3 regions of the Streptomyces sp. NPDC107562 genome follow, and region 2 is predicted to be linked to each of the others. Evidence: riboswitches for the same ligand, from Rfam matches in the RefSeq annotation. Region 2 holds a riboswitch; each other region holds the start of a gene.
The links. A riboswitch is a leader RNA that binds a small molecule or an ion and turns the genes downstream of it on or off. The one in region 2 is predicted to bind cyclic di-AMP.
Positions count from the first base shown of each region.

Region 1 (5,493 bases), on a different contig from region 2:
GGGGGCGGGCGCGGCGGACGCCTGTGCGGTGTGTGGTCCGGTGGGGCGGATACCGTCGGGGAGTGACCGACCAGCACCACCCCGACGCGCCCGCGCCCGCCCCGGCGCCCGAACTCTTCACCTGGGAGTTCGCGACCGACCCCTACCCCGCGTACGCCTGGCTGCGGGAGCACGCCCCCGTGCACCGCACGACGTTGCCCAGCGGGGTGGAGGCGTGGCTGGTCACCCGGTACGCGGACGCCAAGCAGGCCCTCGCCGACCAGCGGCTGTCCAAGAACCCGGCGCACCACGACGAGCCCGCGCACGCCAAGGGGAAGACCGGTATCCCCGGTGAGCGCAAGGCCGAGCTGATGACACATCTGCTCAACATCGACCCGCCGGACCACACCCGGCTGCGGCGGCTCGTCGCGAAGGCGTTCACCCCGCGCCGCGTCGCCGAGTTCGCCCCGCGCGTGCAGCGGCTCACCGACGACCTCATCGACCGGTTCGCCGGCAACGGCTCCGCCGACCTCATCCACGAGTTCGCCTTCCCGCTCCCCATCTACGCCATCTGCGACCTGCTCGGCGTCCCGCCCGAGGACCAGGACGACTTCCGGGACTGGGCGGGCATGATGATCCGGCACGGCAAGGGCCCCCGCGGCGGGGTGGCGCGGTCGGTGAAGAGGATGCGCGGCTACCTCGCCGAGCTGATCCACCGCAAGCGCGAGTCCCTCCCCGCCGAGCCCGCCCCCGGCGAGGACCTCATCTCGGGCCTCATCCGCGCCTCCGACCACGGCGAGCACCTCACCGAGAACGAGGCCGCGGCGATGGCCTTCATCCTCCTGTTCGCCGGCTTCGAGACCACCGTGAACCTCATCGGCAACGGCACCTTCGCCCTCCTCACCCACCCCGCCCAACGCGCCCTGCTCCAGGAGTCGTTGGCCCGTGGTGAACAGGCCCTGCTGGAGACCGGTGTCGAGGAACTCCTGCGCTACGACGGCCCCGTCGAACTCGCCACCTGGCGGTTCGCCACCCAGCCGCTCACCCTCGGCGGCCAGGACATCGCACCCGGCGACCCGGTGCTCGTCGTCCTCGCCGCCGCCGACCGGGATCCGGAGCGGTTCGCGAACCCGGACACGCTCGATCTCTCCCGCCGTGACAACCAGCACCTCGGTTACGGCCACGGCCTCCACTACTGCCTCGGGGCGCCGCTGGCCCGTCTGGAGGGCCGGACCGCGCTGGCCACCCTCCTGACCCGCCTCCCTGACCTGCGGCTCGCCGCGGATCCCGCCGAACTGCGCTGGCGGGGCGGGCTCATCATGCGAGGTCTGCGGACGCTGCCGGTGGAGTTCACGCCTGTGCGGGAAAAGTGACGGGCTTTCAACTATGTGATCTTCACGTGATCTGCGCGGCATGAACTTGTGACAAGTGATCGTCTGCCTATACCTTCACCCCTCAGCACGGCCTTTCGGTTTCACCGGCCGCGCAGGTCCCCGCTGTCACGCGAAAGGTCCCCGCATGCTCTCCGGGAACGGTCGTCACCGTCGCCCCCGTCAGGCGCCCGCACTCGTCGTCGCGGCCGGCGTGACCGGCTCCGCCATCGCCCTCCCCCTCCTCGCCGCCACCGGCGCGAGCGCGGCCAGTGGGACGACCTGGGACCGGGTCGCCGAGTGCGAGACCGGCGGCTCCTGGAGCGCCGACACGGGCAACGGCTCCTACGGCGGACTCCAACTCTCCCAGCGGGACTGGGAGAAGCACGGCGGCCTCACCTATGCCGCGAGCGCGGACCTGGCCAGCCGTTCGCAGCAGATCGCCGTCGCCGAGAAGGTCCTCGCGGACCAGGGCGTCGGCGCCTGGGCGACCTGCGGCCCGCTGGTGGGGCTGGAAGCGGACTCCGAGTCGGCCACGGTCGACACGGGTGTGGTCGGTGACGCGTCCAGTACGCCGCTCTACACGAGAAGCGGCGATACGGGCGGTCTGTCCAACTCGCTCGGATTGTCCCACTCGTCCGGTCGCGCCTCCTCCGGCGCCTCCGACCGGGACGGCGATGCCAAGGGGTCCGGCAGCTCCCGCGGTGCCGGGGAGTCCCGCACACCCGCGAACTCCGCGAACCCTTCGGAATCCGGCGAATCCACCCCGTCCGGCGGCTCCAGCTCCCCGGGTGCCGAGGGCTCGACCTCGCCCGGCTCCGGCGAGTCCACCGGTTCCAGCGAATCCCCCGAATCGGGCGAATCTCCCTCAAGTTCCTCGCCCTCGGGCGTGCCTTCGAGCACCCCGAGCGCCTCGAACCTCACCGGCACGGGCCTCCTCGGCTCCGGCAAGCACCGGGGAGGCAGTGCGGACGAGGACGGCGAGCGCGCCGGCGGCTCCTCGGGGCGGCACGCCTCGCGGGACGGTGCCGCCGGGCGTCCGGGCCTCGACGACGCGTACACGGTCCAGGACGGCGACACCCTCTGGGGCATCGCCGACTCCCTTGGCGTGCAGGGTGGATGGGCCTCGCTGTACGTCGTCAACCAGGACGCCCTCGGTGGCGACCCGGACCACATCGTCCCCGGTCAGTCGCTGGATGTCGGCGCGGAGTCGGTCGGCAGGTAGGGCGGGAAACGGCCCGGGAACAGCGGGAGTTCACGTCACACTTCGAGCCGAATGTCCGATTTGGTGAAAGTGTGGGATGAGTCTCAGAAGCCCTGATCGTCTTTGAAATTCCGTCGATCGCCTGTCTACGGTCGTGACCGCTCGTCACCACGAGCCCCGGGTGCCGCAACGCCGAATCCTGCCAGCGGCCCTCCGGGAACAGTCGTCGCGTCAAGCGCCGTAGGCAGGAGCGGGGGACCCAAGGTAGGTGCCGGACCCGGCAGTTGAGGAGACTCAGCGCCGGAACCGGCTTGGGGTGAAGCCACGCCTCCCAGGGAGGTGTGGCCGGGCAACTCAACCGGCCCGAACCCGACAGCTCACCTCGCAGGCGTCGGTGAGGGGATCAACCATGCTGTTTTCCAGCAAGGGCAAGCACCGTCGTGCGTCCAAGACCGTTCGCGCCATCGCCGCCGTCGGCGTCACCGGCGCCGCCGCCGTCGCCGCCCCGCTGATGGCGGCCGGCAGCGCCTCCGCCGCCACGGCCTCCGAGTGGGACGCCGTCGCCCAGTGCGAGTCCGGTGGCAACTGGTCCATCAACACCGGCAACGGTTACTACGGCGGTCTGCAGTTCTCCGCCTCCACCTGGGCCGCGTACGGCGGCACGCAGTTCGCCGGCACGGCCGACCAGGCCTCCAAGGAGCAGCAGATCCAGATCGCCGAGAAGGTGCTCGCGGGTCAGGGCAAGGGCGCCTGGCCGGTCTGCGGCACCGGCCTGTCGAACGCCACCTACACCGGCGGCGGAGCCGCCGCCGACGAGTCGCAGAGCACCGGCACCGAGACGCGCGCGACCGAGGAGCAGCCGGCTTCGCGTTCCGCGGAGCGTCCGGCCGCGAAGGAGACCGTCACCACGCCGACCGGCGACAAGGTGAAGAAGGGCGACGGCGAGTACAAGGTCGTCGAGGGTGACACCCTCAGCACCATCGCCGCCGACCACGACGTCAAGGGTGGCTGGGAGAAGCTGTTCCAGCTGAACAAGGACATCGTCGAGGACGCCGACCTCATCTTCCCGGGTCAGCAGCTGCACCTGAAGTAGAACGGTCCGCCGCCGACCCGCCGGAGGCCCCCCGGGCTCCCGTGAGGGTCACCCCCCGTCCCCACGGGCTCCCCGCCCCGGTGCGTCTTCCCCCGTACGCACCGGGGCGGGGCTTTTTCGTGCGCCGCTCGCCGTGCGGTGCACCCCCGTCTTTGTTTCGTTCGGAAACAATTTACTCTCGGTTCGGTCCTCTAGAGGGGCGACCGGCTGGCCGATCGCACGGAGCCGGTTAGGCTCGTCTCGCAGAGCCGCCGCGGTCCTGCCCATCGCGTCACATCCACGAAGGAGATGCTCGTGCCGTCCATCGACGTCGTCGTAGCCCGGGAAATCCTGGACTCCCGAGGCAACCCCACGGTCGAGGTCGAGGTCGGCCTCGACGACGGCAGCACGGGTCGTGCCGCCGTTCCGTCCGGCGCTTCCACCGGCGCCTTCGAGGCCATCGAACTCCGCGACGGCGACCCCAACCGCTACCTCGGCAAGGGCGTCGAGAAGGCCGTCCTGGCCGTCATCGAGCAGATCGGCCCGGAGCTCGTCGGCTACGACGCCACCGAGCAGCGCCTGATCGACCAGGCGATGTTCGACCTGGACGCCACCGACAACAAGGGCTCCCTCGGCGCCAACGCCATCCTCGGCGTCTCGCTCGCCGTCGCGCACGCCGCCTCCGAGGCCAGCGACCTGCCGCTCTTCCGCTACCTGGGCGGCCCCAACGCGCACCTGCTGCCGGTGCCGATGATGAACATCCTGAACGGCGGCTCGCACGCCGACTCCAACGTGGACATCCAGGAGTTCATGATCGCCCCGATCGGCGCGGAGTCCTTCTCCGAGGCCCTGCGCTGGGGCACCGAGGTCTACCACACCCTCAAGAAGGTGCTGAAGGGCAAGGGCCTGGCCACCGGCCTCGGCGACGAGGGCGGCTTCGCCCCGAACCTCGGCTCCAACCGTGAGGCCCTCGACCTCATCCTCGAGGCCATCAAGGAGGCCGGCTACACCCCCGGCGAGCAGATCGCCCTCGCCCTCGACGTCGCCGCCTCCGAGTTCTACAAGGACGGCGTCTACACCTTCGAGGGCAAGGACCGCTCGGCCGCCGAGATGACCGAGTACTACGCGGAGCTCGTCGACGCGTACCCGCTGGTCTCCATCGAGGACCCGCTGTTCGAGGACGACTGGGAGGGCTGGAAGACCATCACCGAGAAGCTCGGTGACAAGGTCCAGCTCGTCGGCGACGACCTGTTCGTCACCAACCCGGAGCGCCTGGCCCGCGGCATCGAGGACGGGGCCGCCAACGCCCTGCTCGTCAAGGTCAACCAGATCGGCTCCCTGACCGAGACCCTGGACGCCGTCGAGCTGGCCCAGCGCAGCGGCTTCAAGTGCATGATGTCCCACCGCTCCGGCGAGACCGAGGACGTCACCATCGCCGACCTCGCCGTCGCCACCAACTGCGGCCAGATCAAGACCGGCGCCCCGGCCCGCTCCGAGCGCGTGGCCAAGTACAACCAGCTGCTGCGCATCGAGGAGATCCTCGACGACGCCGCGGTGTACGCCGGCCGCAGCGCCTTCCCCCGCTTCAAGGGCTGAGCGACGCCCTCGTAGGAAGCGTCGTCCGTACGTCCCCGCACCCGGTCCCGTACCGTGTGCGGGGACGTACGCGCGTGTGCACCACGCAGGCATGGGGAGGCGAGAGCCAGATGGCCGTGAAGGAACGGGACCGTTTCTCCACCGCGACCAGGCTCAGGTTGCTGGGCGAGCAGACCGCGGCCCGTGTCTACCGGTCGCAGACCCGCCGCCAGGCCCGCCGCTCCCGGCTCACCGGCCGCGCCGCCCTGCTCGCCCTCGTCGTCTGCTCCCTC
Region 1 covers NZ_JBVKBE010000016.1:101,105-106,597, reverse strand. The annotation lists gene ACZ7LV_RS32870 (cytochrome P450 family protein) at 63-1,352, shown strand; gene ACZ7LV_RS32865 (transglycosylase family protein) at 1,498-2,574, shown strand; cyclic di-AMP (ydaO/yuaA leader) riboswitch at 2,780-2,959, shown strand; gene ACZ7LV_RS32860 (transglycosylase family protein) at 2,963-3,646, shown strand; gene eno (phosphopyruvate hydratase) at 3,941-5,221, shown strand; gene ACZ7LV_RS32850 (FtsB family cell division protein) at 5,332-5,493, shown strand, end outside.
Region 1: another riboswitch for cyclic di-AMP. It lies ahead of ACZ7LV_RS32860 (transglycosylase family protein); the one in region 2 lies ahead of ACZ7LV_RS20125 (C40 family peptidase).

Region 2 (5,493 bases):
GGTCCGGTTCGGCGTCCCGCGACATCATGCCGGCGCTCTGGTAGCTCTCGACGATCCGCGCCCAGGCCGCGCGCACCGAGGCGTACCCCTCGCCCAGGACGGCCCTCAGGTCCTCGTTGCGCAGGGTCTCCGCCCACACCTGGATGACCAGCCGTGGAAAGGCGGGCAGGCCGTCCACGGTGAGGTTCTCCCGGGCGGCGAGCGTCCGGCCCAGGACCGCCGCGACGAGTTCGTCCGGCGGTGGGGGCGGGCTCTGGCGCGCCGCCTCCTCGAAGGCCGCGTGGACCGAGCCGAGCACCTCGGCGACGATCGCCGCGATCAGCTCCTCCTTGCCGCTGAAGTAGCGGTAGACGGCGCCCGCGGAGAGGTTCACCTCTTTGAGCACGTCCTGCATCGACGTGGCGTGGAAGCCGTTGCGGGCGAAGCAGACGGCGGCGCCGTCGAGGATCTGCCGGCGGCGGGCGTCGAGGTGTTCCTGGGATACACGGGCCATGCCCCGAATGTAGAACGAACATTCTTTCTTGACAAGAGCACGCACCGCGGCACACGGTGGTGCCACCAAAAACGAACGATCCTTCTTTTTGAGGCGTCCACCCGAGGGGGAACTCCATGTCCACGCCAACCGGCACGCAGCCCACCCGTCCCGGCGCCCGGCACGTCGTCGCGGTCGTCGTCCTCGTCCCGCTCGTGGCGGCGCTCGCGCTGTGGGCCTTCGCCTGGCCGGCCGCCCGGACCGCGCCGCACGACCTGCCGCTCGGTGTCGCGGGTCCGGCCACCGCCACCGCGCAGGTCGAGCGGCAGCTGGCACGGCATCCGGGCGCCTTCGAGGTCCACCGGTACGCCGACGAGGCCGCCGCCCGCGAGGCCGTCGGGGACCGGACGGTGTACGGCGCCGTCGTCGTCACCGCCCAGGGCCCCGAGCTGCTGACCGCTTCGGCCGCCGGCCCGGTGGTCGCGCAACTGCTCCAGCAGGCGATGTCCGCCGACGGCACCCCGCCGCGGACGGTGGACGTGGTGGCCGCCCCCGAGACCGACCCGCGGGGCGCCGCACTGGCCGCGAGCGTGCTGCCGCTGGCGCTGGGCGGGATCGCGGCGGGCGCGGCCGTCTCCGTGCGGGGGCTGCGCGGGATCCGGGCGGTGACCGCGCTGGTGGGCGCGTCCGCGCTGGTCGGCGTCGGCGCTGCCGCGATCGCGCACAGCTGGCTGGGGGTCCTCACCGGGAACTGGTGGGCCGAGGCCGCCGTCCTCGGGCTGTCCACGCTGGCGGTGAGCGGCGCCGTCGCGGGGCTCGCCGCTCTGGTGGGCCGCGCCGGGATCGCCGTCGCCGGCGGCACGCTGATGCTGTTCGGCAACCCGCTCTCGGGGGCGGCGTCGGCGCCGCAGATGCTGCCCGAGCCGGCCGGGACGATCGGCCAGTGGCTGCCGCCGGGCGCGGGGACGACGCTGCTGCGCTCGGTGTCGTACTTCGACGGCGCGGCCGCCCTCGGCCCGGCGCTCACCCTCACCTGGTGGGCCGCGATCGGGCTCGGCGCGGTGCTGCTGGGCAGCGCGCTGAAGTCCCGTACCGGGGCGGCGCGCGAGGTCGTGGCCGAGCGGGAGCCCGCGCCGGCGCTCTGACCACGGACCGGCCGTGCGCCCCGCTGTAGCGGACGGGGCGCACGGCCTCTTCGCGTCCCGGCCGATCGGGTGACGGCCGGTCAGCCGGACCGCGTGAATCGGCCCGGCGCGGGACGGCGACCCGAGTCGTGGACCGCGCGCCCGCCCGGACGCCGGTGCGCGGAGATCGTCGTGGAGCGCCACCGGTGCGCGCCGACGCCGTCGCACCGCGCTCCGACAGCTGCGGGCAGGACTGATCCGCCCGCCGCCGTCCCGGGTCACCGGGTGTCATGACGGTTCGTGCGGGCGGGAGTTGAAACGGACCAAAAGGGCTACCGCCGTCCGGATGACCTTCCCCTCCTTTTTCGGTGCCCTTGCGGTTGCGCAACGCGACCTGCCTCGGGGCGTGATGAGGCCTTCCGCCGCTGGTCCGGGGTGGCGTGGCGCCCTTGACACCGGGTCGAACAGGGGGATGTCCACCCGAACGGGTGAGTGGTGAGTAACGCCACAAATCCCTGATTGCGTTGGGATTTTCGGACTTCCGTGAGTCAAGATCCCTGACTGACGACAAGCCCCCGCCGCCGCGGCGGGGCGGTCCGGGCGGACGCCGAGTCCTGCCGCCGCCCGGATGACCGGTCGACAGGAGTGGATCGGCAGGAGTGGAGGACCCAAGCACGACGGGTCGCCGGAGCGCAATCTCCGAGCGTCCCTTGGGGTGAAGCCGTGGCAACGCGGCCGGGCTACTTCGCCAGCCCGAATCCGACAGGTCATCCTTCACAGGCGGCTGACGAAGGGTTGCGCATGACCGCGCTCAATCGTGTCCCGTCGCTGATGGCCCGTGCCGGTACGGCCTCGGCCCTCACCCTTGCCGCGGTGGGCGGCTCCGTAGTGGCTCCGGGCTTCGCCTCCGAGGCCGCGGCCGCCACGACGGCGACGAAGGCACTCCAGATCGCCGCCTCGAAGAAGGGCTCCCCCTACAGGTGGGGCGCCACCGGGCCGCGCAGGTTCGACTGCTCCGGGCTGACCCTGTACTCGTTCAAGAAGGCGGGCAAGAAGCTGCCCCGCACGGCAGCCCAGCAGTACAACAAGACCCGCCACATCGGGGCCAAGAGCCGCAAGGCCGGCGACCTCGTGTTCTTCCACTCCGGGTCGAACGTCTACCACGTGGGGATCTACGCCGGGAAGGGGAAGATCTGGCACGCCCCGAAGACCGGGGACGTGGTGCGGCTCCAGAAGATCTGGACCAAGAGCGTCTGGTACGGCCGGGTCAAGTGACCCCCGGGTGGCGGTGGCGGCGCCCGGAGGGGACGCCGCCGCCCCGCCCGTGACACGGGCTCGACGCGACTCGTCGGCGGGGTCGCGCCGAGAACGACCCGCGGGCCGCCCGTGACGCCCTCCGGGGCACGGGCGGCCCGCCGGCGGCTCTTCGGCACAGGGGCCCCGTGAGGCCCCTCGGAGCCCCGGCTGGGCCCGTGGGTGCCGTCGGACGGGCGCAGGGGCCCAGGACGGCGCGGGCTCGCACCGGGGGGCGCCGAGGGGCCGCCCTGACGACGAGGGTCCGCGCCCGGACGCCCCGGCCGGTCGGACTGCCCCGCCCGACCCCGGCAGTCACGCCCGGCTCCGGCCCCCCGAGACCGCCGTGACGCCACAACGTGCCCCTCCGTGCCGCCGGGTCCGGCGCCCGGCGCGGGTACCCAGAAGCGACCCCCAGGAGCACCCGGCGCCGCTCCTCGCCGGATCCCCGCGCCTCTGCCCCCGGACGGGCTACGGCTCCTGCCCGCCACCCAGGCGGGCCGGGACCGTCCAGGGGAGTTCGATCGACACCGTCTTGCCGCCCTCACGGGTCGGACGGACTCTGAGAACCTGCCCCTCCGCGCCGCCGGGTCCGTGCCCGGCGCGCGGCGCGGGTACCCAGAAGCGACCCCCAGGAGCACCCGGCGCCGCTCCTCGCCGGATCCCCGCGCCCCTGCCCCGGACGGGCTACGGCTCCTGCCCGCCCCCCAGGCGGGCCGGGACCGTCCAGGGGAGTTCGATCGACACCGTCTTGCCGCCCTCACGGGTCGGACGGACTCTGAGGCGGCCGCCGCATTCCGCGGCGAGCCAGCGGATGATGACCATGCCGCGGCCGTTGTCCTGCTGGACGGCGGCCGGAAGTCTCTTGGGGAAGCGCGGGTGACTGTCGGTCACTCCGATGCGGAGCTGCTCGTCGCGGTCGAGCCGCATCGCGACCGTGAAGGTGGGCGACTGACCGAGGGTGTGCTGGACGGCGTTGGTGGCGAGTTCGGAGATGATGAGCCTGATCGTGTCGGCCTCCTCGGTCTCCGGTCGCAGACCCCATTCCGCCAGGGTGCTGACGACGTAGGTGCGGGCGGTGGAGACCGAGGCGGGATCGCTCGGCAGAGTGACGGATGCTTCCAGATGGTCTGCCATGGCGACGTCGTCCCTTTCCCACGGGACCGCGGCCCGACACGGAGCGGATGGTTCGAGTACGGTCCCGGACTGGTGCTTCTTCGCCAGACTGCCACTCAAAGACCGGTAGCGGTGGCGATCCACCAAGATATGCATATATCTGTCGCTCGAAGCGGTGAACTCTGCGACGGCAGAGCGTATTTGGGCGGCTCGGAAGGAGTAAGGAGTAGCCCATGCAGCACGGTCCCGCGGTGCGCCGCCGGAAACTGGGCGCCGAATTGCGCACACTGCGAGGCCGCGCGGGCCTCACGAGCGGTGAGGCGGCGCGGTTGGTGGGATGGCATCAGTCGAAAGTGAGCCGGATCGAGACCGGCGCGAGCGGCGTGAAACCGGCCGATGTGCGGTTACTCCTGGATGCCTACGGGGTGGACGACGCCCAACTCAGGGATCTCCTTCTGGCGTTGGCGGGCTCCGGCGGCGGCCAGGGCCGCGACCACTGGTGGCACGCCTACAAGGGGGTGCTGCCGCCCACGTACCGCGACTTCATCAGCCTGGAGTCGCAGGCCGGCGCCATGCGCACCCTGGAGACCTCCGTCGTCCCGGGACTGCTCCAGACCCCCGAGTACGCCCGCGCCGTGACCCGCGCCGCGGTGGAGGGCCTGGCCGAGGACCGCTTGGACGCCCTGGTGGAGGTACGCCTGGCCAGGCAGGACGTGCTGCGTTCGCAGCCCCCGCTGGCGCTGAACGCGGTGCTCGACGAGGCCGTGCTGCGCCGGGAGGTCGGCGGCCCGGAGGTGATGGCGCGCCAGCTGGAGCGGCTGGTGGAGGCCGCCCGCCTGCCCCAGGTGCGGCTCCAGGTGCTGCCCTTCGCCGCTGGGGCGCACATCGGCATCACCGGGCCTTTCGTTATCTTCTCATTTTCGAGCACTTCTGATCTGGATGTTGTGGTTCTCGACCACTTGACGAGTAGCCTCTACCTCGAAAGGAAAGAAGACGTAGAGGCCTACACGGAGGCCTTCAACGCCCTTCAGTTCCACGCCCTTTCACCCGAGGAATCGTTGGACTACATCGCCGGGATAGGTGACGGCGCGTAAGGAGGCACCATGACCGCACTGCCTCGGAACGTACCCTCCAGCACGCGACTGCTCGGTGTGCACTGGCTGCGCAGCAGCTACAGCACCGGCGCCAACAACTGCGTCGAGACAGCCCGGCCGGACCTGGGCCCATGGGCCGGCCTGCTCGCCGTACGTGACTCGAAGGACCCTGCCGGACCCGCGCTGCTCTTCTCCCCCGAGAGCTGGGCGGGATTCACGGCTCACCTCTGATCAGGTCGGATCATCCCTGATCGATTCCGAACAGCGTGACGCACGGCCGTGGTTCGCCGACTCATGGTCGCGTGTCGCCGATGACTCGTACAGCGCGTTCGATCTGGTCCCCGGAGAGGTCCGCGCGGGCCGTCAGCCGCAGCCGGGAGATGCCGTCGGGCAC
Region 2 covers NZ_JBVKBE010000006.1:372,575-378,067, forward strand. The annotation lists gene ACZ7LV_RS20115 (TetR/AcrR family transcriptional regulator) at 1-493, opposite strand, end outside; gene ACZ7LV_RS20120 (ABC transporter permease) at 610-1,617, shown strand; cyclic di-AMP (ydaO/yuaA leader) riboswitch at 2,205-2,394, shown strand; gene ACZ7LV_RS20125 (C40 family peptidase) at 2,398-2,871, shown strand; gene ACZ7LV_RS20130 (ATP-binding protein) at 3,577-4,026, opposite strand; gene ACZ7LV_RS20135 (helix-turn-helix domain-containing protein) at 4,239-5,099, shown strand; gene ACZ7LV_RS20140 (DUF397 domain-containing protein) at 5,109-5,330, shown strand; gene ACZ7LV_RS20145 (8-amino-7-oxononanoate synthase) at 5,392-5,493, opposite strand, start outside.

Region 3 (5,493 bases), on a different contig from region 2:
GCTTCGGCGTTCGCACCCGTGCCCTTCACCGCGACCACGGTGCCGAGCCCGAACTGGTCGTGCGTGACCCGGTCCCCCACCGCCAGCGCGACGACGGGCTGTTCGGCCGTCCGCCGGGTGGCGAAACCCGACGCGCCGGACGCCGAGGAGCGTGAGCGGGACGAGGACAGGGAGGCCGCCACGGCCGACACCGGGCCCGCGGGGGCGGCGGGGGCGCCCGTGCGCTTCCAGTCCAGGTGCGCTCCCGGGATCTCCTCCAGGAAGCGGGACGGCGGGTTGTACTGCGGCTGGCCCCAGGCGCTGCGCATCACCGACCGGGTGAGGTACAGCCGCTCGCGGGCGCGGGTGATGCCGACGTAGGCGAGCCGCCGTTCCTCCTCCAGTTCCTTGGTCTGGCCGAGGGCGCGCATGTGCGGGAAGACGCCGTCCTCCATGCCGGTGAGGAAGACGACCGGGAACTCCAGTCCCTTGGCGGTGTGCAGCGTCATCAGCGTGATGACGCCGTCGCCGTCCTCCTCGTCGGGGATCTGGTCGGAGTCGGCGACCAGCGCGACCTGCTCAAGGAAGTCGGCCAGCGTCCCGGCCTCGCCCTCCGCGCGCTCCTGCTCGAACTCCAGGGCGACGGCGGCGAGTTCCTGGAGGTTCTCGATCCGGGTCTCGTCCTGGGGGTCGGTGGAGGTCTGCAACTCGGCCAGATAGCCGGTGCGTTCCAGCACGGCCTCCAGGATCGTCGCCGGGCCGACGCCGGAGTCCACGATCGTGCGGAGGTCCTCCATCAGCGTGTTGAACCGCTTGACGGCGTTCGTGGAGCGGGCGGCCATGCCGTACGCCTCGTCGACCCGCTTGAGCGCCTGCGGGAAGCTGATCTTCTCGCGCTGGGAGAGCGCGTCGATCATGGCTTCCGCCCGGTCCCCGATGCCCCGCTTGGGAACGTTGAGGATCCGGCGCAGCGGCACCGAGTCCTCCGGGTTCGCGAGCACCCGCAGGTAGGCCAGGACGTCCCTGACCTCCTTGCGCTCGTAGAAGCGGACGCCGCCGACGACCTTGTAGGGCAGTCCGACGCGGATGAAGATCTCTTCGAAGACACGGGACTGGGCGTTCGTGCGGTAGAAGACCGCGACGTCGCCCGCCTTGGCGTCGCCGGCGTCCGTCAGACGGTCTATCTCGTCGGCGACGAACTGCGCCTCGTCGTGCTCGGAGTCGGCGACGTAGCCGGTGATGCGCGCGCCCGAGCCGGCGTTGGTCCACAGGTTCTTGGGGCGGCGGGACTCGTTGCGCTCGATGACGGCGTTGGCGGCGGAGAGGATCGTCTGCGTGGAGCGGTAGTTCTGCTCCAGCAGGATCGTCGTGGCGTTCGGGTAGTCCTCCTCGAACTGGAGGATGTTGCGGATGGTCGCGCCGCGGAAGGCGTAGATCGACTGGTCCGCGTCGCCCACCACGCACAGTTCGGCGGGCGGCAGCTCGTCCGGGCCGGGCGGTACGTCGACGTCCTCGGGGGCTCGCTCGCCGGTGCCGACGAGCTCGCGCACCAGGGCGTACTGGGCGTGGTTGGTGTCCTGGTACTCGTCGACCAGGACGTGCCGGAAGCGGCGGCGGTAGTGCTCGGCGACGTCCGGGAAGGCGCGGAGCAGGTTGACCGTCGTCATGATCAGGTCGTCGAAGTCGAGGGCGTTGGCCTCGCGCAGGCGTGACTGGTACAGCGCGTAGGCCTGGGCGAGGGTCTTCTCGAAGCCTCCCCCAGACTCCGTCTGGGAGGTGCCCCCAGTGGCCTGGGCGGCGAAGTCCTCCTCGTCGATCAGCTCGTTCTTGAGGTTGCTGATCTTGGCGCTGAAGGACTTGGGCGGGTAGCGCTTGGGGTCGAGGTCCAGGTCGCGGCAGACCAGGGACATCAGGCGCTTGCTGTCGGCGGCGTCGTAGATCGAGAAGGACGACGTGAAACCGAGCTTCTTGGACTCCCGGCGCAGGATGCGCACGCAGGCGCTGTGGAAGGTCATCACCCACATCGCGTTGGCCCGGGGGCCGACCAGTCGCTCGACGCGCTCCTTCATCTCGCCCGCGGCCTTGTTGGTGAAGGTGATCGCGAGGATCTGGCCGGGGTGCACCCCGCGCTCGGCGAGGAGGTGGGCGATGCGGTGGGTGAGGACACGCGTCTTGCCGGAGCCCGCGCCCGCCACGATGAGCAGGGGGGACCCGGCGTGCACGACGGCGGCGCGCTGGTTGTCGTTCAGCCCCTCCAGGAGCGTGGCGGCGTCCAGGGCGGGGCGCGGGGCGCCGTCGCGGTAGTAGGCGTCCCGGTCCGGAGGCGCGTCGAACTTCCCGCCGAACAGATCGTCCGGCAACGACTCCGGAGCGTGATCGTCCTCGGGCGGTGACGGAGGCTCCTCATGGGCCCGTGGGGCCTGGAGGTCCGCCAGGAAGCTGTCGTCAAAGAGGCTGCTCATCGCTCTCCGAGTCTAGGGCGCCCCACCGACAACCCGCTGCCGCCCCGGAAACATCCCGGGCCCCGGGGCCGACGGCCACCGCGGGCCCGGCCCGCCACCGCCCGGCCCGCCGTCACCAGGACCTCGGCGCCGACCAGCGCTCACGGTCCGAACACGACCTCGCGCGGCGCGTGACCACTGACTGAAGGTCACGAAAATGTATCGGGCATATCACCCACCAACCTTCACACGGGCCACACGAGTTGGCTACGGTGCCGGACAGGCCGCACGACTCTTACCGGCGAACGTCGCCGGGCCGCGCGGCCTCCGCCGAGTCCGATGCGCCCAAGGCAGCCGGAGCCGGGGACCCACCGAACTTGGGGTGAATCGACCCAAATCCCTCCGGGGAGCGGGTCGTAGGGCAACCCTTCCGAACCACCCGCCCGAACCCGACAGCTAACCCGGTAGGCGGCAGATGGAAGGAGTCGCCTCCTTTGGCGTCGCACCGCAAGTCGCGCCCCACCGGCGCGCGGGTGGCAGGCATACGCACACCGGCCCTCGCCACCGCTGCCCTGACCTCCGTGGCCCTGCTCTCCCAGACCGCCCATGCCGAGCCCTCGGCCGACGACAAGCCGAGCCTCGAGGAGGTCGAGAAGAAGGTCGACGATCTCTACCGACAGGCGGAGTCGGCGACCGAGAAGTACAACGCGGGCAAGGAGAAGACCGCGAAACAGCGCAAGCGCGTCGACACCCTCCTGGACGACGTCGCCCAGCGCACCCAGAAACTGAACGAGGCGCGTGAGGAACTGGGGACGTACGCGGCCGCCCAGTACCGCACCGGGGCCTCCGTCCCCGACACCGCCACCTTCCTGCTCGCCGACTCCCCGCAGGACTACTTCGACCAGAACCAGCTGATGGGCCGTCTGACCAACCGCCAGAAGGGCGCGGTCGACGAGTACTTCAGCGAGCAGTCGGCGACGATGAAGAAGCGCCAGGAGGCCACACGGAGCCTGGAGACGCTCACCGAGTCGCAGAGCGATCTTCAGTCGGCCAAGGCCACCGTCCAGAAGAAGCTCGCCGACGCGCGGCAGCTGCTGTCGGACCTGACCGCCGAGGAGAAGGCCCGCCTCGCGGCGATCGAGAAGAAGAAGCAGGAGGAGGCCGAGCGCAAGGCCGCCGAGCTCGCCCGGCAGCAGGCGGAGGAGCAGCGGCGCCAGGAGGCGGCCCAGCAGGAGCAGGAGTCCTCGGGCGCCGGTTCCTCGGGCGCCGGTTCCTCGGCCGGCACGGGCACCGAGTCCGGCTCCGGCGACTCCGCCTCGGACACCGGGTACGCCACCAAGGCGGAGAAGGCGCTCGCCTTCGCCCGCGCGCAGATCGGCAAGCCGTACGTCTGGGGTGCCACCGGCCCCGAGTCCTACGACTGCTCAGGCCTCACCCAGGCCGCGTGGAAGGCCGCCGGCGTCACCCTCCCGCGCACCACCTACGACCAGGTCGACGCCGGCACGACGGTCTCCGTCGCCGCCGCCCGGCCGGGCGACCTGATCTTCTTCTACGACGACGTCACCCACGTCGGCCTGTACATCGGCAACGGCATGATGATCCACGCCCCGAAGCCCGGCGCGTACGTCCGCGAGGAGTCCGTCTACTACGACGGCGAGTCCTCCATCCACAGCGTGGTCCGCCCGGCCTGACACCGGCGCCCCCAGGCGGTCGCGGAGGCGGCCGAAGGGCTCACACGCGCGCGTGCGGCGGTTTCCGCGGCACGCGCGCGTGGGACGGGCGTCAGGTCCAGAGCACGGCGATGAAGACGTTCGCCGCGGTCAGCAGTCCCACCAGGCCGAACATGCCCTTGTCGACCTTCTCGTCGTCCCGCTTCACGTAGACCAGGCCGAGGATCACGATCAGCAGCGCCAGTTTCACGCCGATCTTGATGTTGTCGACGGGCTGGTCGTCCGCCTGGTTCAGGCCGACCAGGATCACGCCGGTGACCAGCATGGTCAGTGCGCCGTGCAGCATCGCCGGGACGAATCGCGCGGTGCCCTGGCCCATCGCCTTCATCTGGGTCAGGAAGCCACCGAGGAGGGCGGCGATGCCGATGATGTGCAGGCCGACGAAGAGGTGGATGAGTACGTCCATGGGGCCGGAGCCTAATCAGGAGGGGCGCGCCCGCCCCACACCGGGCTGCCCCACACCCTGCGGCCCGGCGGCGGGCCTCCCGGCACCGGGCCGCCCCCGGCGCAAGGCGTCTGCATATATGCGCCCCATAGCAGCCCCGCGCTCCCGCCCGGCCCGGAATCGCCGCATCGGTCATCGCGCCGCGTGAAGACGTCGGCGCCGAAACGCGCGCCCGATCACATACGGTCACCCACCGTTCCCCTGGCGTCACTTCCGCACAAGGCGTCACCACCACGACACGCCCGGGTTTAGCGTCCTCCACCAGGTGACCGGCTCCCCACCGCCGCCCCTGGCCAGAGGCGGCAGCCGGACACCACCGCCGAAAGGTCCGGCGGCGCCCCGCATCCCCTGTGCGGGGCGCCGCCGGACGCGTCAGCCGCCCCGGCGCGGTCGTACGTCCACCCGGTGGCCGTACGGACCGGCGGTCGCCCGAGTCGTACGAAAGGACGTGCAGTCCACGTGGCAGCCCACCGCAAGCCCCGACCACGCTCGGCCAACGGCACCAAGGCCCGCACGGCGGCGACGATCGCCCTCGCGGGCGCGGCGACCGCGACGGGCCTCGACGGGATCGGCCACGCCGAGCCCCAGCTGACGCCGGAGCAGGTCAAGGCCAAGGTGGACAGGCTGTACCAGGAGGCGGAGGTCGCCACCGAGAAGTACAACGGCGTGCAGGAGGAGGCCCGGGCGGCACGCAAGCGGCTGGGCGGCCTCCAGGACGAGGCGGCCCGCAAGGAGGTGCGGCTCAACTCGGCGCGGGACGCGCTCGGTTCGTACGCGGCCGCCCAGTACCGCGACGGCGGCCTGGACCCCGCGCTGCAACTGGCCCTCTCCGACGACCCGGACCGGTATCTCGACGGTGCCGCCTTCGCCGAACGCGCCGGTGACCGGCAGGCGGCCG
Region 3 covers NZ_JBVKBE010000008.1:79,891-85,383, forward strand. The annotation lists gene pcrA (DNA helicase PcrA) at 1-2,441, opposite strand, end outside; cyclic di-AMP (ydaO/yuaA leader) riboswitch at 2,753-2,906, shown strand; gene ACZ7LV_RS22415 (C40 family peptidase) at 2,915-4,111, shown strand; gene ACZ7LV_RS22420 (hypothetical protein) at 4,203-4,556, opposite strand; gene ACZ7LV_RS22425 (C40 family peptidase) at 5,055-5,493, shown strand, end outside.
Region 3: another riboswitch for cyclic di-AMP. It lies ahead of ACZ7LV_RS22415 (C40 family peptidase); the one in region 2 lies ahead of ACZ7LV_RS20125 (C40 family peptidase).